Linked DNA regions of Pseudobacter ginsenosidimutans. The protein of the gene in region 1 interacts with the protein of each later gene in a pairwise test. Links are inferred from orthologs where the notes say so. Each region holds a gene or a part of one and is shown in the gene's direction. Other genes may lie near its edges. The genes, in order: def and FSB84_RS08050.

Region 1 (10,025 bases):
ACCGGCGGGAATACTGAAAGCAGACAGTGTGCTTTGGTTCACCATTGTATGCAGCGTCCTGTTCATTATTTGCACCAAATTCATCAATCAGATCTGTTTCAATCTTTCTCCCATTGCACTTCTGGTGGTGCTGGGCTATAGTTATACCAAACGATTCACTCCGCTTTGTCATTTGATCCTCGGGCTCGGCCTCAGCCTGGCGCCCATCGGAGCTTACCTGGCAGTAACAGGTGAGTTCGCCCTGCTGCCCATCTTCTTCTCTGTGGCAGTGGTTTGCTGGGTAAGTGGTTTCGATATCATCTATGCTTTGCAGGATGAAGCATTCGACAAGGCCAATAAATTACATTCCATTCCTGCTGCGCTCGGTGGGGCCAAAGCGCTCCGCGTTTCGGAGCTGCTGCACCTGGTGAGCACTGCCTGCGTGGTGGCCGCCGGAGTGTATGGACATTTCCATTGGCTCTACTGGATCGGTGTGGTTGTATTTGCAGGCATGCTGCTGTATCAGCATTCCGTTGTAAAACCAAACGACCTTCGAAGGGTGAACCTGGCTTTCATGACGGCCAATGGCATTGCCAGTGTGGTGTTTGCGGTTTTCGTGATCGCTGATCTGATTGTTAATCCAACATTACACGGTCACTGATATGCCTAGGATCATCGCAATAGATTATGGTGGAAAGCGTACAGGCCTTGCCGTTACTGATCCGCTGCAGATCGTGGCAACAGGACTTACCACTATCGATACACCTCAGTTATTCAAATATCTCAAGGAGTATTTCAGTAAGGAACCTGTGGAGCTGATCCTCATAGGAATGCCCACCAACTGGGATGATTCCGATACACATGCCACTCCGCTGGTGCGGAAAGCCATCGAGCGGCTGCACAAAGAATTCCCGCAGATCCCCGTCAAGACCGTTGATGAACGCTACACCAGCAAAATGGCCAAACAGGCCATGCTGCAGATGGGCATGAAAAAGAAGGAAAGGCAGAACAAAGCCCTGGTGGATGAGATCGCCGCTACCATCATGTTGCAGGAATACATGCAACAAAATAGCTGATTTTCAAATTTATACAAGCTGTGTACAGTCACTCGCCTCCTGGCGGGTTACTTTTATTTAGTTCCTCCGGCGACGCGGCGTTCGCCAGCGGCCAACAAACACGGATCACTCGCCGGGAGGCGATCCACTCCGGCCCTCAGCCCCTTGCTGTTACTGTTTTTTGGATTAAATTTGCCGAATTCACTAATAATCAAGTAATCAAGCAAGTAATAAAATGATTCTTCCAATTGTTGCTTATGGCGCGCCCATTCTCAGGACTGTTGCAAAAGATATCAACCCTGATTACCCGGGCCTGGCGAAGCTGATAGAGGATATGTGGGAAACGATGTACGCATCCAATGGAGTAGGGCTGGCCGCTCCGCAGATCAACCGCGATATCCGTTTGTTTGTTGTTGACAGTGCACAGATCTTCGAGAACATGGATTCAGATGATGACGACAGGAAACATCCCGATGCACCCGGCATTAAGCAGGTGTTCATCAACGCACATATCAAATCCCTCGATGGAGAAGAATGGGCTTATAACGAAGGCTGCCTCAGCATCCCCAAGATCCGTGAAGATGTGTATCGTGCAGCTGAAGTAACACTGGAATATACAGACGAAAATTTCGTTCCTCAAACAAAGACCTTCAATGGTATCACCGCCCGCGTGATCCTGCACGAATATGATCATATCGAAGGAAAGCTCTTCATCGATTATCTGAAGCCACTGAAGAAGCGTATGTTGAAAGGCAAGCTCGACGATATTTCCAAAGGGAAAGTACGAGTTGATTATAAAATGACATTCCCCAGGTAACGGCGTTCAGGCATGAAGTTACCGGCGATAATATCCTTACTCTGTATCAGTTCTGTGGCCTTTGCACAGAAGGATACTGCTGTTGGAAAAAGAGATACCCTGCCCGTGGTGATCGGAAAAAAAGCCGTCACACTCAAGGAAGTGGTAGTGCGCAGCAATCTCAATGTACCTGCATTCATCGATCGTATCAAAGAAGACACCAGTTTCTACAAGGCTTTCCGCAATCTGAAAGTACTGGGCTATTCTGCGCTTAATGATATCCGTATGCAGGACAAGTCTGGTAACGTAAAAGCCACACTGAACAGTAAAACAAAACAGGAAACCCGTAATGGCTGCCGCTGGATGATCACCGAGAGTGAGCAATCCACTGGTGATATGTTCGATAAGAAACACAATTTCAATTACTACACAGCTGAAATGTATGCGGGTCTTTTCTTTGCGAAAGACACTATCTGTGGCGAGAGCAATATCGTGAAAGGCACCAGTTTTACCATGGAAGGCAAGTCGGGCATCGAGAAGCACAAGGAGCAATTGAAGATGCTGTTCTTCAATCCCGGCAAGAAAATACCCGGCATTCCCTTCATCGGGAATAAGATCGCTATTTTTGAAGAAGGCGCTGCAGAGCGATATGATTTTTCCATCGATATGGACCAGTTCAAAGGCGAAATGTGTTATATCTTCAAAGTAACGCCCCGCGAGGATCTTACAAGATCAGAGAAAGACAATATCGTGATCAATGAAATGACCACCTGGTTCAATATCGAAACCTGGGATATCGTGGCCCGCAATTATGATCTAAGCTATGGTGCGGGCGTTTATTCCTTCGATGTACATATGGAAGTGGAGATGACGAAATTCGAAGACCTGGTGGTTCCCAAAGTGCTTCGCTACAACGGCTCCTGGAATGTGATCTTCAAGAAGCGCGAACAGGGCGTATTTACCGCCACCCTGTTCGATTTCAACAGGCGCTAGATAATATTTTTCACTTTTACATAATTCCTCCATTTGTCGATAAGCTGTTGCATATCGGAGGGGATCTCGCTTTCGAACTGGATATGCTGGCGCGTGCGCGGGTGTACGAAGCCGATAGTTTTTGCATGCAGTGCATGACGCGGGCAAATAGCGAAGCAGTTATCTACAAACTGTTTGTATTTGCTGAATACGGTTCCTTTTACGATGCGGTCGCCGCCGTATAATTCATCGCTGAAGAGGGGATGGCCGATATGTTTCATGTGCACACGGATCTGGTGGGTGCGGCCTGTCTCCAGTTCGCATTGCACCATAGTTACGTAGCCCATGCGTTCGAGCACTTTGTAATGGGTGATGGCTTCCTTGCCGTATTCACCGTCAGGGTAGGCATCAAAGATCTTGCGGAAACGCTGGTGACGTCCGATATGGGCATTCACCGTGCCGCTGTCTTCCGCTACATCGCCCCAGACCAGCGCTACGTATTGGCGGTGGATGCTGTGGTCGAAGAATTGTTTGGCGAGACTGCTGGCGGCCTTGCCTGTTTTGGCCAGCACCATGAGGCCTGAAGTATTCTTATCGATCCGGTGAACCAGTCCGAAGCGGGGCAGTTCATCGGTATTGAGGTCTTTATTCTGTTGCAGAAGATGGTATGCCACCCCGTTGATGAGGGTGCCATTGGGGTTGCCGCTGGCGGGGTGTACAACCAGACCTACAGGTTTGTTGATAATAAGGATATCATCATCTTCATATTCGATCCTGAGCGGCATTTGTTCCGGCACTATGTCTTCTCCCTGTACTTCCTTATCGGAATACACTACAATTTCTTCACCTGGTTTGATCTTGTGGTTGCTCTGCACCTGTTTACCGTTGATGAGTACACGACCGCTTTCGATGGCCTGCTGCACTTTGTTGCGGGAGGCGTTCTCGATACGGGCCACGAGGAACTTGTCGAGGCGCATGGGCTCCTGTCCACGGTCAATCACCAGGCTCATGCGCTCGTACAGCTCTTCTGAGCCATCCTGGCTTTCTTCCATTTCGTTCAGTGCGTCTTCGTTGAGTTGAGTAGTCATAACGGGAAATAGGCAAATTTCCGCAAAGGTACACCCATGCTGCTCATATACAAAATCTGGTTAATTACATACAATTTCCAATTGTCCGCATTTTTGTCCGGGGATCAAAGCAATAAATTGTTGGATTATTGGTTATCAGGATTATTTTTACGGAATACGTATCTCAATACCTGACAAACCCAAACTGAATGTTCCGAACGCTACACCCTCTACTTGTATTGACAGCTATTTTGTTTTTTATCCCCTCCCTGAAAGCCCAGGTGGATGTTTCTGCCACCGGCGGAACAACCGCTGCTGCTTATGCTACCCTGAAAGCGGCATTCGATGAAGTGAATGCCGGTACGCACCAGGGGGCTATTGTAATCACCATTGGAGGCAATACCACTGAAACTGCTACTGCCACGCTGAATGCAAGCGGATCGGGTGGCGCCAGTTATAGCAATGTGTTTATTGGTCCCGGCATTGGTGTGAACGCAGTGGTCTCCGGTAATATCAACAGCGGTCCAGTGATTAAATTGAATGGGTCTAATAACGTAACCATCAATGGTTCCAATAATTTCAGCACTACCAGGAACCTGACCATTACCAACACGAGTACCGTTTCTGCCAATGTGCTGCAGATCGGATCAGCCGGCACTACGCCCATTCACGATGTAATTGTTAAGAATACGATAGTTGTCAACGGTAGTAATAACAGCACAGCTATATTGGTTGGAGATGCCGCTGTAGTAGGAAGTCCGGGCTATTTCAATTATATCACATTTCAGAACAACAGTATCAGGAAAGCTTATATCGGGATTTACGTGTATGCAGTGGTGGCTGCCGCCAATGGTAATGTGTTGGTAGACGGGAATTATATGAATTCCGGCGGAGCTGATGCTATCCGTCTGGTAGGAGTATACGGGCAAGGCGTGAACGGATTTGTGATCCGGAACAATTATATCGGCAATTTCGAAAGCACCAGCGCTGAATTCGACAGGGCCATCTGGCTGGCCACTGCTACCACCAATGCCACCATCACCAACAATACAATAACAGGATTGAGCTATAGCGGTACCAGTTCTTATGCTCCTATCGGTATCAATATTTCTCCCGGGGTGACTAATAGCAATATCGATATAACCGGCAATACGATCAGCAATCTTTCCAGCAGCGGAACATATTTGCCAACAGGCATTTTCCTGTACAGCGCCATGTCCAGTGCTATCATCAACAATAATAAGATCAGTAACCTGAAAAATACGAACACTGCCGGATATGGCGCAGCGGGCATTCTGTTACAGACCAGTACTAATGCGGCAGACGTAAGAGTGCAAAACAATTTTGTTTGGGATATTGCCGGTTATGGCTCCAATGGATATGATGCAAATGATAACGGCAATGGGATAGTGATCGATGGTGGCGGTGGGTATAATATCAATTTCAATACCGTTGTATTGAATACGAATCAGACTCTTGCCGGCGGTCACCGGGCATCCTGTCTGTTGGTCACCCAAAATGTAACAGCAGCGGGAGCTTTGGGCCTGCGCAATAATATTTTTGCCAACCTGCAAACGGTGGGCAATGCCAACAGCAGGCTGGCCATTTCCAACCTGTCAACTGCCGGTTCAGGCGTTTTCAGCGCCATCGATCGCAACGTATACTTCAGCACCAGCACCAACCTGAGCAGTACCGGCACCAATGCCAGTATTACCAATACACTGGCGCAATTGCAAACTTCACTGGGAGGCAATGCGAATTCATTGAACATTCAACCTGTATTTGTTGGTGCGAATGATCTGCACCTGAACAGGGATCTGAATACAGCCATCGATGGGAAGGCTACACCAATAGGAGGTATCGGTACAGATATCGACGGAGAGGCCAGGAATGCCGCCACGCCTGATCCCGGCGCGGATGAGTTCATTCCTTGTCCTGTAATTACCGTCAATACTCAACCGCAACCTGTTAATATTTGCGCCACTGACAATACCAGTTTTGGTATAACGGCAACCAATGCACTAACTTATCAATGGCAGGCAGATGATGGCAGCGGTTTTGTTGATATCGCCAATTCCGCTTTGTATGCCGGCGCTACCACCAATTCGCTGACGCTCACCAATGTTCCGGTTGCCAACAATGGATTTGTTTATCGATGCGTTGTAACAGCAGGGACCGGTTGTAATCCGGTGAATTCCGACCCCGCGGTTCTTACAGTTGGAACGCCGGTTGCCATCAGCGCTGATCCTGCGGATGCCACCATCTCACATCTCGATAACGCAAGTTTCACTGTTACCAATACAGGTTCCGGGCCTTTCACGTATCAATGGCAGGTGGATGATGGCGGGGGCTTTGCTGACCTCGCCAATACCGGTGTGTACAGCACGGTGAATACTGCCACGCTTACTATTACGGGCGCCACTGTTGCCATGAATGGTTACCAATACCGTTGCCGGGTAACCGCCTGCGGATCGGTAACCAGCAACGCCGCTACGCTTACGGTGAACCAGCTTGCGCAAACATTGAATTTTGCAACGCAGACCAATGGAGGAACAGTTACTGTTACCTATGGCGATCCGGTGATCAACGGAGCAGCCAGTGCTTCATCAGGATTGGCGGCCACTTATACCTCCGGTAATGCTGCCGTAGTGGATGTGAATGCAACCGGGCAGGTCACTATCATTGGTGCAGGCTCCACTACCATCACGGTATCACAGGCCGGGGATGCAGTATATCTTCCCGCCACCAATATCAGTTTTACAGTTACGGTGCAACCGAAGGAAATAACAGTTAATGCCGGATCACTCACAAAGATCTATGGCGATAGCGATCCTTCATTCACCTATACAGTCAATACACCGCTGCTTGGTGGTGATGTATTTACAGGTGCACTTGACCGTGATCCCGGTGAAAACACGGGTATGTACCAGATACTGCAGAATACGCTCACGGCAGGACCGAATTACAATATCACATTCAACAGCAATATCCTCACCATCACGCCCAAAGATCTTACTGTTACCGCTGATGATAAGACCCGGCAATACGGTGTGGCCAACCCTCCGCTTACTTTGACTTACTCCGGTTTTGCCTTCACCGATGATCCATCTGTGCTTACAACAGCTCCGGTTGCCAGTACATTTGCAGTGCCCACCAGCTGGCCCGGCGATTACCCGATAACCATTGCCGGAGGAACTTCAGCTAATTACACTTTTACATTTGTACCGGGTAAACTCACGGTGGAAGCCATTTTGCTGAACATCCACGAACAACCATCCGGTAGCATGATCTGCGCAGATGCAAGGGCCACTTTCAATACTGCTGTAACGGTTACACCTTCCATTGCACCTGTGACCTATCAATGGCAGTACAGTGCGGATGGAAGTACCGGCTGGTCGGATCTTTCACAGGCCAGTACCGCCAGTTTTCAAACGAAGGCCAATACACCTTCAGGGTTTTATCGTTGTAAGTTCACTGTGCCGGGTACTGATTTCTATTCACAGCCTGCGGAGTTGACGATGTTCCCGCTGCCGGGGATCAGGGCAGCGAAGTCGAACGATATCGATTGTGCATTCAACAGCGCCAGGTTGGGCGCAAGTGGTGGTGTGAGCTACCAGTGGACGCCCGCCGGAGGCCTCGATAATGCCAATAGTCCCAATCCCATTGCCACGCCAGACAGGACCACTACTTACCTGGTGACCGGCACCGATGGAAATGGATGTAAGGGCTCCGACAGAATTACTGTAACTTATACTCCATCTGAATACAATGTGCCCAATGCTTTCACCCCGAACAATGATGGTAAGAACGATTGCTTCGGTGTACGGCACTGGCAGAAGGTGACGGATTTCAGTCTCAGTATTTACAACCGTTATGGTGCAAGGATCTTCCACACTACCGATGTGAGCAAATGCTGGGATGGTACAATCAACGGTGTGCCGCAGGCTACCGGCAGCTTTGTGTACTACATCAAATGCATGGCCCCTTGTGGACTGATCGAAAGAAAAGGCAGCTTTTTGCTGATGCGATAAATTGTAAAAATGGGAAAGCGGTTACTTATTGGCGTTATATCCTTCTTGTTCTGTTTCCAGCCATCAGCCCAGGTGAGACCTGGTGCTGTGATGAGCTGGACCACCATCGAAGCGGAGGATATGCACACTAATGGTATCCTGCTTCAGCAAAGCACAGACCCGCATTTGGTGGAAACAGAATCCTCAGGAAGAATGGCAGTACGGCTTGAAACGAAAGCACATTTTATTGAAACCATTGCACCCGTTTTTTCCAATACATTAGTGATCCGGTATAGTCTGCCCGATAATGCAATCGGAAAAGGCCTGAGTTCTTCGCTGGATATTTTAGTGAATGGAAAAACTGTAAAAAATTGCGGCATCTCATCTTACAATAACTGGCTGTATGGTCATTATCCATTTTCGAATGTTCCTGACACCGGCAAGCCCAGGCATTTCTATGATGAGGTCCGCATCAAAGATATTAATATCAGCAAAGGAGATATTGTTCAGATCAGGCGCGGCAATGAACAGGATGATAAAGCTGCGTATTGTATCATCGATCTCATCGATTTCGAAGAAGCCCCTCCGGTATTGGAGGCTCCGGAAAATATAATTTGGGTAACCGATCCTGTATTCAAAAAATATCTCCAACAGGATGACTATACACTTGTATTCAGGAAATGTATAGAACAAGCGGCAACAACGAAACAAACAATCTGGATACCACCCGGTGAATACAAGATCTCCGGTGATCTTATTTTTCCCTCCAACATAAAAATGCAGGGTGCGGGTATCTGGCATACGATCCTCAAGGGAGACAAGAACCTTTATGCACAGGCCAGCAGGAGAGTGCGGCTGAAAGGAAAAGGCAGTAATATCCATCTGTCGGATTTCAGTATCGATGGCGCACTGAATTACAGAAGCGATAAAGAGGACAATGATGGTATCGTAGGATCATTCGGCGAAAATTCATCCATCAGCAATATCTGGATCGAACATACGAAAGTGGGGATTTGGGTGGAAAACTCAACAGCACTGAAAGTTTCCGGTTGCCGGTTTCGCAACACTATTGCCGATGGGATCAACTTTTGTGTAGGCATGGCGAATTCGATCATGGAAAACTGTACAACGCGTGGCACGGGCGATGATGGCTTTGCCATCTGGCCTGCTTCGTTTGGTAAACAACAATATAAACCCGGTAATAATCTCATTATACATTGCACGGCACAATTGCCTTTTCTGGCCAATGGTGCGGCAGTATATGGTGGAGAAAGCAATAGCATCCGTCATTGCCTGTTCACGGATATAACGCAGGGGGCGGGGATCTTGATCAGTACTACATTTCCAACAGAAAATCAAAGCAGGGGCATAAACAATAATTTTTCCGGAACAACAATGCTGGACTCCTGTGTAATTGAGAGCAGCGGAGGGTTTGATCATGAGTGGGATTGGCGGGGTGCTATCGAGATTTGTACGGATAAAAGAACCATTGCCGGTTTGGTGATCAAAAACATCGTCATCAAAGAAAGCCTTTCAAATGCCATCCGCATCATCTCAAAAAATACAAACGATAAAAAAGGAATACTGAAAGAGGCAGAACTGATCAATATCAGCACAGAAGGAAAAAAAGAGAAAAATGGACTGCTGGTTGTGCCAGGAGCCAGCGGATCTCTCAGACTGATAAAGGCTGGTCTGCCGGTATCGGTGCCTGAGGAGGGCAACTTCAGTATCCTTCATTAAGGTCTCCGATGCGTTAACTCTTTGCAAATTTCCTCAGGCTGACATACCTTACATGTAATAGAATTCACAAATCATGAAAGTACCGTTATTGATGATCTGCTTACTGGGATCGATCCCTGCTCTCTTTGCACAGAAAGAGGAACTTGATTATGCTGTTTCTAACCAGGGAGATACAGTTTGGGGTAGGCATAGATCCAATCTTTTAAGAAGTCATATCCTGGAAACAGACAGCGGCAAAGTGACCCTGAAAGCCACCGATTACAAGTTTGTATTCGTTCGTGAAGATTCAGCTTTTTTCAGATCGATGCGTATTCGCGGAGTGGCGAATGACCAATGGTGTGAGCGGATCGAAAATGGACGGATCCAGTTATTTTCCTACCTCATGAGTCATGGTCAGAATATGACC
Region 2 (16,615 bases), 5.3 Mb from region 1 along the record:
TGTCCGTAACTGATACCATTGCCTTCAAAGCTTTCGGACAGCCGTTGGAATCACAGCCCTGCGTGTTTGTGGATCCGTCTACTTCGTTTCAAACCATGGTGGGCATCGGCGGTGCGCTCACAGACGCTTCTGCTGAAACATTCGCCAAACTGCCGAAAGACAAACAACAACAGTTCCTCACTGCTTACTTCAGCGATAAAGATGGAATCGGTTATACCATGGCCAGAACCAATATCCATAGCTGTGATTTTTCTTCCGCTCCATATACTTATGTGAAAGAAAAAGACAGCAGCCTGTCTTCTTTCAGCATCGCACATGATCTGCAATTCCGGGTACCATTCATTCAGCAGGCCATTGCGGCTGCCGGGGGCAATCTCCCATTGTTCGCAAGCCCCTGGAGCCCTCCCGCCTGGATGAAGGATAATAATGATCTGCTTCACGGAGGCAAATTATTACCTGCCTACTATCAGTCATGGGCAAACTATTATGTGAAATTCATCCAGGCATATGAAAAGGAAAAGATACCCATCTGGGGATTGAGCATTCAGAACGAACCAATGGCAAGGCAGCGCTGGGAAAGCTGTATCTACACTGCAGAAGAGGAAAGAGACTTTCTGAAAAACTATCTCGGGCCCACACTTGAAAAAGCAGGAATGAATGATAAGAAGATCATCGCCTGGGACCATAACCGGGATCTCCTCTATCAACGCGCCAGCACTGTGCTCAATGATCCCGATGCTGCGAAATACTTATGGGGTATCGGTTTCCACTGGTACGAAACCTGGACTGGTGGCGATCCGCAGTTCCTCAACCTGCAACGCGTACACGAACAATATCCTTCCACCAATCTCATTTTCACTGAAGGCTGCAACGGCCCATTCAACAGAAATCAGATCAACCAATGGCAATGGGGCGAGATCTATGGCAGGAACATGATCAATGATTTCAACAACGGTACCTGCGCCTGGACCGACTGGAATATCCTGCTGGATGAAACAGGCGGCCCCAACCATGTACAGAATTTCTGTTTCGCTCCTGTTCATGCGGATACAAAAACTGGAGAACTGATTTTCATGAACGCTTATTACTATATCGGGCATTTTTCCAAATTCGTGAAGCCCGGCGCCAAACGCATTATCAGCTCCAGCAGCAGAAGTGAATTGCTGACCACAGCATTCAAAAATGCTGATGGAAAAATGGTGGTAGTAGTGATGAACGATAGCGGAAAGAGAATTCCCTATCACCTGTGGATAGGGGGCAAAGCGGCAGAGCTGGTGAGTTTGCCGCATTCGATCGTAACGATCCAATGGTAAAGAACTTCGTCTCTAACATTCGTGGCTAATGCCGCGTAGCAATCATAAAACAGCCGGCATGTTCTCATGCCGGCTGAGCTATTTCAGAAGAAAATTTTATCTGGCGTCGAAATCTACGATCACTTTCTCTGAACGAGGATGACTTTGACAAGTAAGAACGAATCCGCCTTCCAGCTCATCGGGTTCCAGTGCATAGTTATTGTCCATGCTCACGGCGCCTTCCACTACTTTGGCGCGGCAGGTGGCGCATACGCCGCCTTTACAGGCGAAAGGCAGATCAGCGCCCTGTTTCAGAGCTGCGTCCAGCAGCGGATCTCCGTCATAGGGAAGATCGAAATCGAAAGCGATACCATCCACTTTAACGGTCACTTTGCTCACTTTGCCGGTGAAGGCTGCTTTCTCTTCTGCTGATTTTTGTGTGCCTGCTTTTTGTCCGGGTGTAGTGAACAATTCGAAATGCACTTTCTTTTTATCGATGCCTTCCTGTTCCAGCCAGTCCTTCATTTCGAAGATCATTTCTTCCGGACCGCAGAGGAAGAAATCATCGATCGCATGTATATCGATCAGTTTTGCTGCCAGCTGCTTTCCTTTTTCTGCGTTTATACGGCCATAGTTGATAGCGGCATCTGTTTTTTCACGGCTGAGGATATGATGCACTACAAAGCGGCTCATGAATACATTCTTCAGGGCTTCGAGTTGTTCCTTGAAGATGATGCTGCCACGGTTGCGATTGCCATACACCAGAGTAAAGCTGCTGTTGGGCTCGATGGCCAGCGTTGTTTTGATGATGCTGAGAATAGGCGTGATGCCGCTTCCGGCAGCAAAAGCGAGGTAATGCTTTTTATGCGCGGGATCCAGCTCAGTATAGAACTTCCCGGTTGGTGGCAACACTTCCAGGATATCTCCTTTTTTCAATGTAGCATTGGCCCATGTGGAGAAGCGGCCGTCCTGCATTTTCTTGATGGCGATGCGAAGCTCTTTATCGCCGGGACTGCTGCAGATGGAATACGAGCGGCGAAGCTCTTCTCCATCCACCACCGATTTCAGGGTGATGTTCTGTCCATGCCGGAAACTATAGGCTTCCTTCAGGCTTTCGGGAATATCAAATACTACAGAGATACATTCGGGGGTTTCTTTTCGTATGTCTGCAATCGTCAGGGAGTGAAAATGTGTAGCCACTTATTATCTTTCTTTTGATTGGTTCAATTGTGAAGGCTAAGGTTTCTGCAAGCCGCCTACCAGGATCTCCACCATGGAGTTCTCCAGCTGGTCGCCCTCGATCTTCCTTTTGCTTCTGTGCCAGCTTTCGATCCCGCTCACTGCGTGGAGCATGATCAGTACGGCAGTTGGCGCATCGATCTTTTTAAATTCTCCTTTGGCAATGCCATCTTCGATGATCTTGCCGATACGCTGGCGGTAAGCGCGGCGCTGCCCCTGCATATTGGAGAGATAAGGATCGGTGAGGTGTTTCCATTCGCGGTCGCTCACGTAAACTTCTTCATAACGCTCTACCATCATTTTGATATGGTAGCGGAGGATGGCTTCGATCTTTTCGATCTCAGTCTTTTTACTTTGCTCCACCTCTTCGATATGCGACATGAAATTGGTAGCTACGCGGAAACAGATCTCCTGGAGGATCTCGGCTTTGGAGCTGATGTGATTGTACAGGCTGGCTGCTTCTACGCCTACATGCTCGGCCAGGTCGCGCATGGAAGTGGCGCTGTATCCTTTTTCGCGGAAGAGGATGGCTGCCTTGGAAATAATCACGTCTTTACGTGTGCTGGTGCGGTTGCTTTTAATTTTTGCCATGTGTTATTAAAGTCAAAGATAAATAAAAGCTAACAATCGTTAGGAGGAAATCTGTAGGAAGTTACAAAAAGTATCAGGAAATCCACTAACAACATTATTTGCATATATGGTGGGCCCGGAGATGTGGCGGGCGATTCAGGTTTCTGATGATGCGAAAATTCCTGTACGTTTGCGAAATTTTTTGTTCTAATTCATTAATAGTAAATCCAAATTATGTCATTGATCGCAGTAGGCACCATGGCCTTTGACGCTATAGAAACTCCCTTCGGTAAAGTGAACCAGATTGTGGGTGGTTCCGCCACCTATGTGGCTTATGCCGCCAGCAATTTCGTTCAGCCGATTCAGCAGGTTTCCATCGTGGGATTCGATTTCCCTCAGGAAGAAATGGACAGCCTCACCAAAAGAGGAGTTCAGCTCGATGGCGTGGTAGTTGTGCCGGATAAGAAATCTTTCTTCTGGAGCGGACGTTACCATATGGACATGAATTCGCGCGATACCCTGGTAACCGATCTCAACGTACTGGCTGATTTCGATCCCGTACTGCCTGAGAGCTACCGCGATGCAGAATTCGTTATGCTGGGAAACCTTCATCCGATCATCCAGAAAAAAGTGATCGAACAAATGAAAGTTCGTCCAAAGCTCATTGCCATGGACACCATGAACTTCTGGATGGAATCAGCCATGCCTGAACTGGAAGAAGTGCTCAAAATGGTGGATGTACTTATGATCAACGACAGTGAAGCACGTCAGCTCAGCGGACAATTCTCTTTGGTGAAAGCAGCCAAGACCATCATGAACATGGGCCCGAAATATCTGATCATCAAGAAAGGTGAGCATGGCGCTCTTCTCTTCCATGAAGACAAGGTCTTCTTCGCACCTGCACTGCCGCTGGAAGATGTTTTCGATCCCACAGGCGCCGGTGATACTTTCGCCGGAGGTTTCATGGGACATATCGCCCGCACAAAAGACATTTCTTTCGAGAATATGAAAACCGCTATCATTGTAGGTTCTGCTATGGCTTCCTACTGTGTGGAGAAATTCGGCCCCGAGCGTCTGAAAGAGATCACAGCTGAAGATATCCATACCAGGATCGAGCAGTTTGTGAACCTGGTGAACTTTGATATCGAGCTGGTATAACCAGTATCAATATACGAATGCAGAAGGGCTGGCCCGTGGTCAGCCCTTCTGCATTTTCGGGGCTCTCCACTATTGCCTCATCAGTGCTACTGCCTTCTTCCACCTCCCTGTTCCTCCCTCCTGATTGAACCATTGCACCTGTATGATATAGATCCCTGAAGGAAGCGGTTGTTTCGTTTCGCTTAATCCATCCCAGGCCCAGTGGCCGCTGGCGCCCATCAGCGCATTGGCCGTCAGTTGGCGTACCGGTTTCCCATCCAGGTCAAAAATGCGTACAGAGCCTGCTGTGCCTGGTGCAGTGTTTTGATAGCGGATCAGCAACAGATCATTGCGGCCAGGGGAAAAAATGGATGAAGACAATTGAAACTTTTCATTTCCGGGCGAAGCAGGTTTGAATTGCGAGTTGATATATCCGGGCGTACCGCCACCCGATGTACCGGATGCGGAAAGCCAGTTGTGTTTGTCTTGCGCCGGCAGCAGAGGATCGATGCGTTCCAGGGAAACAGCCTCCGGCGATGACAACAAGGGAAAATGCCAATCAGCAGAATAATGCAATTCGTCCAAAACAACATTCGTGATATCGCTTAGAACATAACTTCCCTTTTCGTTGGGAAGTGAAGGCAGTGGGCTTGTTCTGATAGCCTGTTTATCAATTATTGTATAATGATTTTGCACCCAATCAGGGTTTTCTGTGAGCAAAATATATTCACCTGGAAAAAGCAGGTAGGGTGTGGAGCTGATACGTTTTGTGTTGATCAGCTGGCCGGCATCATTTCGGTTACTGCTGTATAAGTTTTGCAGGTTGATGATCCTGCTGCTCCGGTTGAAGAGCTCCACGTAATCTGCACCTTCCGGTGGCGGATCAAAAAGGATCTCATTGATGATGATGTCACCAGGAGACGCAGCAGATGCCATTCCGGCTTTTGCTGTGTGCATTGTTCCGATATTGTTGCCGGCACAATCTTTCACCTGTTGTACGGTCAGCAGCTGGACTGCGTTTGTTTCCAATGGCTGCCGGAATTGTAACCGGACCATGTTGAATGCAGGAGGCAAAGTCTGACAGGAGGCTGGTGTCAGATTCAAATTGCCCAACCGGTAGTTCTTCGGTTGTACGGCGCTGTTACTATCCAGTGGCTCGTCGAATACAGCTACCAGTTTGGTATTATCGACAGCATAAATGTGTAACAGGGAAGGCGGGTGATGGTCTGCTTCCCCGGGAAGCTGGCTGTTGGCATGGCCCGGCGTGCCTCCGGTGGGAGAAAGACTCGCGGCCCAGTTGGATCCTCCCGCACAGGGCGTGGAAGTATTGATCATTTCCAGACTCCAGCCGCCTTCAGCTTTACTATTGCTGCGATACCAGCCAGCCTGGTATTGAATGGCATGAATGATATTGTTCTCAGGAGAGATCAGTTGCACCATATCGCTCTCATTAGCGAGGGAAGGGAAATTGGAAAGCCCGATGCAGGCGCCGAATGCTTTGAGCTGTGCAGCTGCAGTATTGGAGCAGCAGATCAGGAAACTGTCGGGTTGAATGATGATACTGTTGTTGAAACTGGCAGCGCTGCTTTCATCTCCCAATTTGAATCCTTTGAGGTCGATAGGTTTGGATGAAACATTTTTCAGCTCGATGTATTCATATTCGGGTAATCCTGCAGGCGGCGATGGATCCGCCATGATCTCAGTGATGATTATCTGGTATCGGCTGATAAGTGATTGAAGCTTTACCGGTGCAGGTTTTGAAAGAGGGAGGCTATGGTCAGTTTTGCTCCATTGAATATCGTTCAAAGGATATGGAGTTGGGCTTCGGAACAGCCGGTAACAGGGAAGAAAATAAATGAACGGAATGCAAATGAGAAGAGGAGTGATGAAAAGAAGGAATCGCATGAGGAACTTTTTTACATGGACAAAATATCCGGGTGAGAGAATATGGTTTATTCTTTCGGTTGTCCATGTACGTTGCAAAGTGCCTATTGAAAGATACGGGGAGGAGGAATGATTGGATTTGCGATGTCAATAGTTTTTGATGGGAAAAACAAACGAGCGTTAATGGAAAGCAGGCCTGGCACCCGGCTTACCGGTTTCAGGGTCTTCAAAAAAAATATTTGCTACAACAACAATTGCGAACTATTTTTGGCTCCTCATGCAAAACATTATGAAGTATACAAAGCGTACGAAGAAGCGTCCCAATAACGGGAAGGTTTCAGGATAGTTTTGTGTGCAAACTAAAAATATCAAAAGGCCTTCCCCCCGGGAAGGCTTTTTTTATTACAAATTCTTATAAACAGTCATCACCAAAAACAATCAGAAATAACAATGAAAGTTGCAGTTGTAGGCGCCACTGGCCTGGTAGGCACCAAAATGTTACAAATCCTCGCAGAAAGGAATTTCCCCGTTACTGAGCTCCTTCCCGTAGCCTCTGAAAGGTCAGTAGGCAAAGAAGTTACCTATAAGGGAAAGGCATATAAGGTGGTAAGCATGACAGACGCCATTGCTGCAAAGCCTGATGTGGCCTTGTTTTCAGCCGGCGGCAGCACTTCCCTGGAATGGGCGCCCAAATTTGCCGAAGCCGGTATTACTGTGATCGATAACTCTTCCGCATGGCGTATGGACCCCTCCAAAAAACTGGTGGTTCCTGAGATCAATGCTGATGCACTGGGTAAAGACGATAAGATCATCGCCAACCCCAACTGCTCTACCATCCAGATGGTAGTAGCACTCAATCCCCTCCACAAGAAATACCAGGTGAAACGCGTGGTAGTGTCCACTTACCAGAGCGTAACCGGTACAGGTAAGAAAGCAGTTGATCAGTTGATGGGTGAGCGCGACAAAGCCGTTAAAGGCAGCAATGGCGAATATCCCATGGCTTATAAATACCCCATCGATCTCAACGTGATCCCGCAGATCGATGTATTCCTCGACAATGGCTACACCAAGGAAGAAATGAAGATGGTGCTCGAAACCAAGAAGATCATGCGAGATGACAGCATCCGCGTTACTTCCACCACCGTTCGTATCCCTGTTATGGGTGGCCACAGCGAAAGCGTGAACGTTGAATTCGCAAACGACTTCGATCTGAATGAAGTGAAAGAGCTGCTGAAATCTGCTCCCGGCGTGATTTTGGTGGATGACCCTGCTACAGCACAATACCCTATGCCCAAAGATGCGCATGAGCGTGATGAAGTATTTGTTGGAAGATTGCGCAGAGATGAAACGCAGCCCAATACACTCAACCTGTGGATTGTGAGCGATAATCTCCGCAAAGGCGCCGCTACCAACGCTGTGCAGATTGCAGAGTACCTGGTGAGCAAACAATTGTTGTAATCAGCAATGCATTCATAAAATGAAAGATCCCGGTCATTTGAACCGGGATCTTTCATTTTATGAATGCTTAAGCGGTTGATCAGTCATGCTCCAATGGCCTGTTGAGGAATTGAAGGAATGGCTGCATCGTTTCAAAAGCATCAGTCACCTTTTTCAGGAAATCTTTCGATGTAACATCTGCATCACTGAACTCACGGCTGGCTAGCCAGCTTTTGAACTTCAGGTATTCGGCAGCGGGATTGTCTTTCTCAAATCCCTGTGGCACTTTCACGAGGCTCACATCTTCTCCGCGGTATAATCCTCCGAACTGGTTGACGAATTTTTTAGCAGTGACGATCTTGTTGAATTCATCGTAGCAGTAATCGATCTCCTGTCTTATTTTTTTGAGATTTGCTGCTTCAGGCATCCAGATGCCACCTGCCACCATCGTTTTGCCATCAGGCTCTATATGCACGTAATAGCCTGCGAGCGGAGACTTCTTTCCGCCTTTGGTGATGCCTGCGGCCTGGTGTGTCTTGTACGGTGTTTTATCTTTTGAAAAACGAATATCCCTGTTGATGCGATAGAGACAGCTTTTGGCGGTGAGCCCTGCTATATCAGGATCCTTCTTCCCATGTTTATCGATCACTGCCTGCAGGAAATCCTCTATGTTTTTCCGCGCTGCCTCATACTGTGCACGATGTGCATCAAACCAGGTCTTGTGATTGTTCTTCCGCAACTGGCGAAAGAAAGTGAGGGTAGATGATTGTATCATAGAGTGCAAAAATAAAACCCGCTCGCGAGCGGGCATAAAAAAAGTGGTGTGACAGAGCGCCGTCTCCATTCACACCACTGTAATGCAGTTGGACCTGGTTAGTTTTTAATGCGTCCCCAATTTTCACCGCTCTTGATACGATACATCGTCATTTCACTGACGCCGTATTTCTCAGCGAGCTTTTTGATGGTGAGTTTCCGGTTCTTGTCGGTAAGGGTTTTCTTAATAGCTTTCACCTGGCCGGCATTCAGTTTCAGTCCTTCTGTGCGGTTTGCCTGCACTTTCTTGTAGGCAATTTTCGCCGGACTGTTTTGCTGATGCTCGATCATTTGCTCAAGTGTAGCCCATCTCAGATTCTTCACATTGTTGTCGAGCTTGTTGTGATTGTCGTGAATCACATACTTCGCTTTCAGTGAAGCTTTTTTTAAGAAGAGCCGTGCAATTTCACGATGTATGTACAACGTGCCATTGTTGCCTGGACGGTGCAGATTGAGCGTTCTGTAACCAGTGGTCAGAGAACCCTGCAATAATTTTCCGTCTTCAACCACGTCTTCTGTATAGCTGGCTATGCGACCGTGAGATGACAGCGCATACTTTTTACGGAGGTGTTTCCAGCCCGGAAACTGAAGTGGTTTCCACACCTCGTTTGGAAGTTTTTTTATCATCGCCTTTTCCTTTTGGCTAAAGTTACAAAAAAAGAGCTGCGAATATCAAAAAACAATAATAAGATTCGATCAGCGGTTAACCATTTGCAGGAATTCCGCCTCTGTGATAATCTTAACAGTTGCTATCTTTTTGGCCTTTTCCAGCTTGGATCCTGCGTCTTCCCCCACTACCAGGTAACTGAGCTTGGAGCTAACGGACCCCAGTATCTTACCACCGTTAGTTTCCACCATCTCCTCAGCCTCACTGCGTTTCAGCGTTGGCAAGGTTCCCGTGAACAAGAACGTTAGTCCCGTCAGGTTGCCCTCCGCCGTTAGATTGCTCCTGTCATTTTTCAATTGCAATCCGAGACTTTCGAGCTTTTTCAGCATTTCCAAATTGTCCCAATTGTGGAAAAACTGGTACACGCTTCCGGCCACTTTCGGACCAATATCTTCCAAAGCCTGGAGGTCTTCCATTGAGAGGTCCGCCATCTCCGGCAGGTATTTGACGGCGTTAGCAAGTGTTTTTGCCGTTGTTTCCCCCACATGCCGGATACCCAGTGCATAGATCAGACGATGCAATGGCTGTGCCCTGGAGGCCTCGATAGCGGCTTGTAAATTGGAGATACTCTTCTCGCCAAACCCTTCCCTGGCGCTGATTTGAGCAAATGGCAGTTCATAAATGCCGGGAACATCGTGCAGGAATTTCAGTTCATAGAATTTACGGATAATGGCATCTCCAAGTCCCCTGATATCCATGGCATCCTTACTGGTGAAGTGAATGATGCGTTCCACCACTTGTGCCTCACAGTTAATATTGTTGCAGCGCCATACAGCTTCATCCACGGGCTTTACTAACGGGTCCCCGCATACGGGGCAATTGGTAGGGAACTCGATCCTCTTTTCCGATCCCGTTCTCAGTTCTGCCAGAGGTTTCACGATATAAGGGATCACATCTCCGGCCCTTTCCACCAGCACAGTATCTCCCAGCATGATGTCTTTCTCACGGATCACATCTTCATTGTGCAAAGACACGGAACTAACGGTAACACCACCAATTGCTACGGGATCGATCTTGGCCACAGGCGTGATACTGCCGGTGCGGCCTACCTGGTATTCAACGGAACGCAGCTTGCTGGTAGCCTGGCGCGCTTTGAATTTGAAGGCGATGGCCCAGCGCGGGTGGTGCGTGGTCATACCCAGCTGGTCCTGCATATCGATACTGTTCACTTTGATCACCATTCCATCGATCTCATAAGGGAGATCATCACGGTGAGCCTCATACTCGCGGCAATATGCTATCACATCTTCGATCCCCTTAAATACTTTTTTCTCTTTCATGGGACTGCGGAAACCCAGGTTCCACAGCATATTGAGGTTGCCGCTATGAGTGTGCAAAGATTCATCGAGCGTTTTACCAGGCAGCGTAGTGTAATAGCTGACGTGGTAGAGGAAGGCTTCGAGATTTCGTTTACCTACTTCCTTCGGGTCTTTGATGCGAAGTGTACCGGCAGCCGCGTTGCGGGGATTGGCCAGTGGCGGCAGGTTCTGCTCTATCAGTTGTTCATTGTATTTTTTGAAATTGTTCTTATTGATCAGCACTTCACCCCTGATCTCGATCTGCTGGATACCGTAATCCGAAAACTTTGCGGAGAGCGGCACAGAGCGGATCTGTTTGATATTGGTAGTGATGTCGTCACCAGCAACGCCATTGCCACGGGTGGCGCCGCGTTGCAGCAGATCATTCTCGTAGATCAGTGAAATGCTGGCCCCGTCGAACTTTGGCTCGATACAGTATTCAATGTTCTCCGATTTGGCCAGTTCGCGTACGCGGCGATCCCAGTCGCGCAGGTCTTCTTCATTATATGAATTGTCCAGGGAAAGCATCGGCACCAGGTGCGGTGCAGGCGGGAAGTCTTTGGTGAGGCCCTTGCTCACGCGTTGTGTGGGAGAATCTGAAGTGATCAGCTCCGGATGCGCCTGTTCCAGTTTTTCCAGCGATTTGAAAAGCTTATCGTATTCCTGGTCTGCCACCAGCGGGTCATTCAAAATATAGTACCGGTGCTCATGGAACTTTAGAACATCACGGAGATTGTCGATCTCTTTGGTGGTCACAGGATGCTTGTCGTCCTTCTTCAGCAGGCTCTCTGTCAACTGCTGCAATGCTTTTGTTTGATCTGGGGAGTACATATAAAATATAAGGTAAACAAAATTAGTTCAACAGCTTCGGATACAATCAGTCAACATAAAATTCAGTAACTTGGAAGTACTTCAGTAGTATCATAATTGGTTTACAAACCTTAACGGCGTTGGTTCAGCACTGATTTTCAGCTACAAGATTTTTTTGGAAGAATAAGAAATTAAACTAAATTGTGTACAATTTACACATTTTGTATTGTGTAGATTGTACGCAATTTCAACAAAAACTAAAAGAACGATTGTTTATGCCACATCGACTGCTTGTGGGGATCCTATCTCTGCTTCTGGCGCTACCCTCTGCTACATGGGCGCAAAACAAAACAATTACCGGTAAGGTTACGAATGAAAAAGACGGTGCCCCGCTTCCGGGCATTTCGGTTACACCCAAGGGTGGGTCCGGCGGAACCTCCACCTCTTCCGAGGGAACATTTTCCATTACAATTCCGGCTAATACCAACATCCTGGTGTTCAGTGGTGTGGGGTATGAGAGTGCGGATGTGAACATTGCTGATCAGCTGGTGGTGAATGTAAGTCTGAAACCATCTTCTGTGAACATGAATGAAGTGGTGGTGATCGGCTATGGTACGCAACGCCGCAGGGAAGTAACAGGCGCTATTGCCAAGGTCACATCGGATAAGATAACGGCATTGCCTACACCGAGTTTTGAAGCTTCCCTGCAGGGAAGGGCTCCGGGTGTACAGGTGGTGCAGGGAAGCGGCCTGGCAGGTTCGGGATCGGTTGTGCGTATCCGTGGTATCGGATCCATAAGTGCGGGTGGTGATCCATTGTATGTGATCGATGGAGTGCCCATCATTGCCGATCCCTTTCAGCGCGGCAACAGCGGTGGGCAGAATCAGAACCCTCTTGCCACCATCAACCCCAATGATATCGAGTCCATAGAGATCCTCAAAGATGCAGGCGCAGCAGGCATCTACGGCAGTCGTGGCGCCAACGGTGTGGTGCTCATTACTACCAAAAAAGGAAAGGGCGGTAAACCTCTCTTCAATTATAATAACCGCTTAGGTGCCACTACCTGGGCGCTGCGTCCCAAATTCCTCAATGGTCCTGAATGGCTGCAGATGCGCCAGGAAGCCTGGGAGAATGATGGCAATATGGGCAAAGCCCCGTTACCTGGTGGTCTAACCTGGGAGCAGGCCGAAAAGAATAATACTGACTGGTGGAAAGAATTGACCACTACAGGTTTCATCAATCAGCACAATGCCAGTATGACTGCCGGCAACAAATGGCTGAAAAGCTATGTAGGCGCCAGTTATGCAAAGGATGAAAGCTATATCAAAGGCAATGCCTATGAGCGTTTGGGAGCGCGCGCCAATCTCGATTTCCAGGCGCTGAAGAATCTTAAGTTCAACCTCAATCTTTCCTGGAACAATGGTAACAACCATCGCGTTCCTGCTGCCTGGGCAGGAGGTTTAGGAGATGCTATGTCTGCTGCATTACCGATCTATCCAATCTACAACGATGATAAAACGTATTACCGGCTTGGTGCAAATCCGGTCTTGCGCCGTGATCAAACCAAATGGCGTAACACAGAGAACAAGTACTGGGGTAGTGCAGGAGCAGAATGGCAACCCATCAGGGATCTTACTATCAAAGCTGTTGGAAGTATCGATTACCTCACTTCCTTCGACGACCAGTTTGAGTCTGCCATTTATTTGAATAATGACAGACCGGGTATTGCTAAGCGTTATGTGTTCCATAATACGAACATGAGCGGTACAATTACTGCAAGCTACAACTGGAATCCGCTTGATGACCATCGCTTCAGTTTCCTGGCAGGTTCAGAGATCCAGGAGTTCACAAAGGAAAGCTTTAAGGATGATATATACTTTTATACAGACAAACCCTTCTGGGAAAACAAATCGCTCTACAAACATGTAAGGGACTCCATGGTCTCCAACGGTATCAAGAAAATGGAAGAAAGCGATGCATTCACTTTTGTATCCTTTTTCGGCAGAGTGAATTACACTTTCAAAGACCGTTACGTATTGCAACTCTTAGGGCGTATTGATGGCTCTTCCAAATTCGGTCCCAATAACAGGTATGGTTTCTTCCCCGCAGCATCTGCCGCCTGGATCATCTCCGAAGAGGATTTCGTAAAAGATATCGACTGGATCCGTTTCCTGAAAGTCCGCGCCAGCTATGGTATTGTGGGTAATTCGGATATCCCTTCAGGAGCATACTACTCCAAGATCTCCAGGGGAGGTCAACCATTTGCGTTTAATCCCACCTTGTTCCCTGATAATATCGGCAATCCCGATCTTAAATGGGAAACCATGCGCAACTTCGATCTGGCGCTGGAATTTTCTCTTAAGAACAATCGCATCAGTGGAGAGATCGCTTATTATAATAAGACTACTGTTGATCAACTGGTGGAAGGTGCCATCCAACCCAATTCCGGATTCTCAAATGCCTGGAGAAATCTGGATGGTGGCAAGATAGTCAACCGCGGTATCGAATTAAGTCTTACAGCCAAAGTGATCGAAACAAAAGATCTCAGCTGGACTGTTGGTGGAAACATCAGCAGAAACTACAATGAAGTGATCAGCCTCGGTAAGCTGGGTGCTGATGCATTGAGCGGAGGTTCCAACGATACGCGTATCATTCCCGGTTACCCGGTGGGAACCAATTACCTTGTACGTTTTGCTGGCGTTGATCCGAATGATGGCCTTCCCATCTGGTTAGATCTCAACGGTAAAAAAACCAAGACATTCTCTCTTGATTATCGTATGCCTGTTGGTAGTGTGATCCCCGATTATGTTGGAGGCATCAACAGTAATCTTTCCTACAAAGGTTTTGATCTTGGCGTGCTCTTCACTTATGCGATCGGTGGCAATCTTTATGATGGTTCTGCAAAACGCCAGGATGGTGTGATAACAGATTGGGTGATCCGTGAAGATCTGAAAGACCGCTGGCGCAAACCAGGAGATATTGCAAAGTATCCAAGGTTGACAATGAATACATCAACCTATAACGGTCTTTCAAGTGAATGGCAATACAACTCAACCTTATTCTTGTACGATGCAGATTTCCTGCGTCTTCGTGAACTAACGCTTAGCTATACACTGCCATCAGATCTTTTCAAATCTGGAAGGATCCGCGGTGTGAAAGTGTTTGCAACAGGTATGAACCTGCTCACCTTTACAAAATATCCGGGAGGAGATCCTGAAATTGCCAGGGATTTTGATAAAGCGCAGGACAGGAATATGAGTCCGAATGTAACTTATCTCACACCGCCACAACAAAAGGCATTCACATTCGGCGTAAACGTGAACTTCTAATCCATAAAGTATTGTCAGTTATGAACCATATCAAAAAATATATCGTAATACTGATCGCCATCGCTGGTTTGGGCGTTACGGGTTGCAAGAAATTCCTGGAAAGGCCACCTGCCGGTAAACTGGAAGAAGGCACAACCTTAACCCAGAGCGATAGTCTGATGTCTTTCCTGAACGGATGCTACACAACCATTGGCGGAGATGTGCTCTACGGAGGAAGGATGTGGGTGATCAAAGAATTGCTCGCTGATCATTTGTATGGCACGCTGCTTACAGAGGATAATGGCGAGATCTGGCGGCGGAAGACGGCCATCTTTGGTGCTTACAAAAATGATTTTTACAAGGAGTGCTATCAGATAATGTACAGGGCCAATAAAGTATTGGAATACCTGCAATATGCAGATGAAAATAAAAAAGCGAGAGCTGAAGGAGAAGCCAAATTCCTGCGTGGACTGATGTTATTCGAAGTAGTGCGTTTGTGGGCGCAGCCTTACGGAAGTACAGCAGACAATGCTCAGGCTGGTGTTCCGGTTCGTCTTGTTGCAGATATCAGCCTGCTCGGAAGAAGTTCAGTGAAAGATGTCTACTCGCAGATACTGGCTGACCTCAATGATGCAGCCAATCTCCTTCCTCCGCAAAATGGCGAATACCCTTCACAATACACGGCCATGGCCATTCTTGCGAAAGTGTATTTCCAGATGAACGATTTTGCCAAAGCATATGAATTCTCCAACAAGGTGATGGAGCAGGCTGAAACCGGAACTGCATTCAGCTTTGATGAAGATGTGATGGACCGATGGACCCTGGGTGGAAGCCATGAAGGCATTTTTTCCATCAAGAGCAGGCCCGGAAATATAGAGCCTGGCGGAGAGATCAGGGGCAGGTTCCGCAGCGACAATAATGCTAACCCTGTAATGAAGTACACGCCGCAAACAAGATCGCTTTTCAGCAGGCCGGGTGATGTAAGAGCTGCCTGGCTCACCACCGCTACAAGCCCCGACTTTTTCCTGCTCACCAAATACAATCTCACCAGTTTCGATCTGCAGATCGTTTCCGTTACGGAGATCAAACTGATCCGTGCAGAATCCGCCGCCGAATTAGGAACAAGTGATGAACTGGATGTGGCAAGAAAGGACCTGGATGATATTCTTGACCGTGCAGGACTTTCGCAGGATCTGACCAGCGCTACAGCCGCCCTCCTTATCAGTATTGCACGCAGAGAGCGTGAACTGGAACTGATCGGCGAAGGAAACCGCCTCGATGAGATCAAACGAATCGGTGTAAGGAACAATCAGAATATCGACCGGCGAGGTTCTCCCTACAATTGCAACGGTTTCATCCTTCAGTTCCCGGATATTGAAAAAGCGGGGAATTCAAGTTTCATCAACAATCCTGAAGGAGGATGTTTCTAATCAACGATGTAAAAATGCTAAATATGAAAACAAAATTCATCATATTATTCGCTCTTATTGCAACCATCGTTGGTTGCAAACCAGAGTCGCTTCCTGATATCGGCGAACCATTGAATAAGGTTCAGCTCATTCAGGGTAACTGGCAATTGGATAAAGTAGTGCAGTCTGATCTCAATGCAGTGAAATACAATTTTCCTTACAAAGAACTGGATGTAACGTCTGTTGCTCCGTTCACGCAGTTTAAGCTGAATCTGAATCTGAATGGAGATCAGCCAGGGGCTTTCACTACCACACCCGGCTCATCACCTGTGATCATTCCGCTTGCGGATGGAAAATGGGAATTGGATGATGCCAATATCCCAAAGCAATTCAACCTCATCAAGGGAACCGATACAGTGAAAATGATGATGGGGTCTTACAATACTTTGAATGCCGGAAAGCTGCACCTGCGCCTGGTGAAAGGTGATGGTTCAAAACAATTGCTGCAGTACGATTATTATTTCAAAAAGATCTAAACGAATTGCAATGAGAAAAATATTCATTCTAACAGTAAGCTTGCTTTGCGCAAACTGGTTGCAGGCGCAATTCAATACAGTGCAATTTCAACCGAAGACTTACACTGCCGAAGATCAGATTACATTTACGATAGATGTGAGTACTGTAGCGTCGTTGGCCGGAAAAACTGATCTGTACATCTGGTTATGGGCAAATGATAACGCCCCGGGATATA

Evidence for each region.
Region 2: the proteins of def (region 1) and FSB84_RS08050 interact in binary tests that used the Escherichia coli proteins (3 or more experiments, as listed by UniProt). The link is inferred for Pseudobacter ginsenosidimutans from one-to-one orthologs.

The regions. Positions count from the first base shown.
Region 1 is NZ_CP042431.1:7,268,751-7,278,775, reverse strand. Bases 276-3,060 are described here. They hold def (peptide deformylase), read left to right. Parts: upstream 276-1,269; coding sequence 1,270-1,851; downstream 1,852-3,060. Other genes in these bases: FSB84_RS28415 (RluA family pseudouridine synthase), read right to left, coding at 2,820-3,060; FSB84_RS28420 (hypothetical protein), read left to right, coding at 1,864-2,823; ruvX (Holliday junction resolvase RuvX), read left to right, coding at 642-1,055; FSB84_RS28435 (4-hydroxybenzoate octaprenyltransferase), read left to right, coding at 276-640. In the rest of the region: more of FSB84_RS28435, read left to right, coding at 1-275; more of FSB84_RS28415, read right to left, coding at 3,061-3,890; FSB84_RS28410 (MBG domain-containing protein), read left to right, coding at 4,079-7,900; FSB84_RS28405 (glycosyl hydrolase family 28-related protein), read left to right, coding at 7,910-9,619; FSB84_RS28400 (hypothetical protein), read left to right, coding at 9,693-10,025. UniProt on the Escherichia coli protein: Removes the formyl group from the N-terminal Met of newly synthesized proteins. Requires at least a dipeptide for an efficient rate of reaction. N-terminal L-methionine is a prerequisite for activity but the enzyme has broad specificity at other positions.
Region 2 is NZ_CP042431.1:1,950,271-1,966,885, forward strand. Bases 5,700-8,576 are described here. They hold FSB84_RS08050 (aspartate-semialdehyde dehydrogenase), read left to right. Parts: upstream 5,700-6,572; coding sequence 6,573-7,580; downstream 7,581-8,576. Other genes in these bases: FSB84_RS08045 (lamin tail domain-containing protein), read right to left, coding at 5,700-6,143; FSB84_RS08055 (DUF2461 domain-containing protein), read right to left, coding at 7,660-8,334; FSB84_RS08060 (helix-turn-helix domain-containing protein), read right to left, coding at 8,433-8,576. Outside these bases: FSB84_RS08025 (glycoside hydrolase family 30 protein), read left to right, coding at 1-1,313; 1,2-phenylacetyl-CoA epoxidase subunit PaaE, read right to left, coding at 1,410-2,492; FSB84_RS08035 (TetR/AcrR family transcriptional regulator), read right to left, coding at 2,529-3,122; FSB84_RS08040 (PfkB family carbohydrate kinase), read left to right, coding at 3,336-4,259; more of FSB84_RS08045, read right to left, coding at 4,329-5,699; more of FSB84_RS08060, read right to left, coding at 8,577-8,975; NAD-dependent DNA ligase LigA, read right to left, coding at 9,069-11,168; FSB84_RS08070 (SusC/RagA family TonB-linked outer membrane protein), read left to right, coding at 11,423-14,476; FSB84_RS08075 (RagB/SusD family nutrient uptake outer membrane protein), read left to right, coding at 14,497-15,885; FSB84_RS08080 (DUF5004 domain-containing protein), read left to right, coding at 15,909-16,400; FSB84_RS08085 (hypothetical protein), read left to right, coding at 16,411-16,615.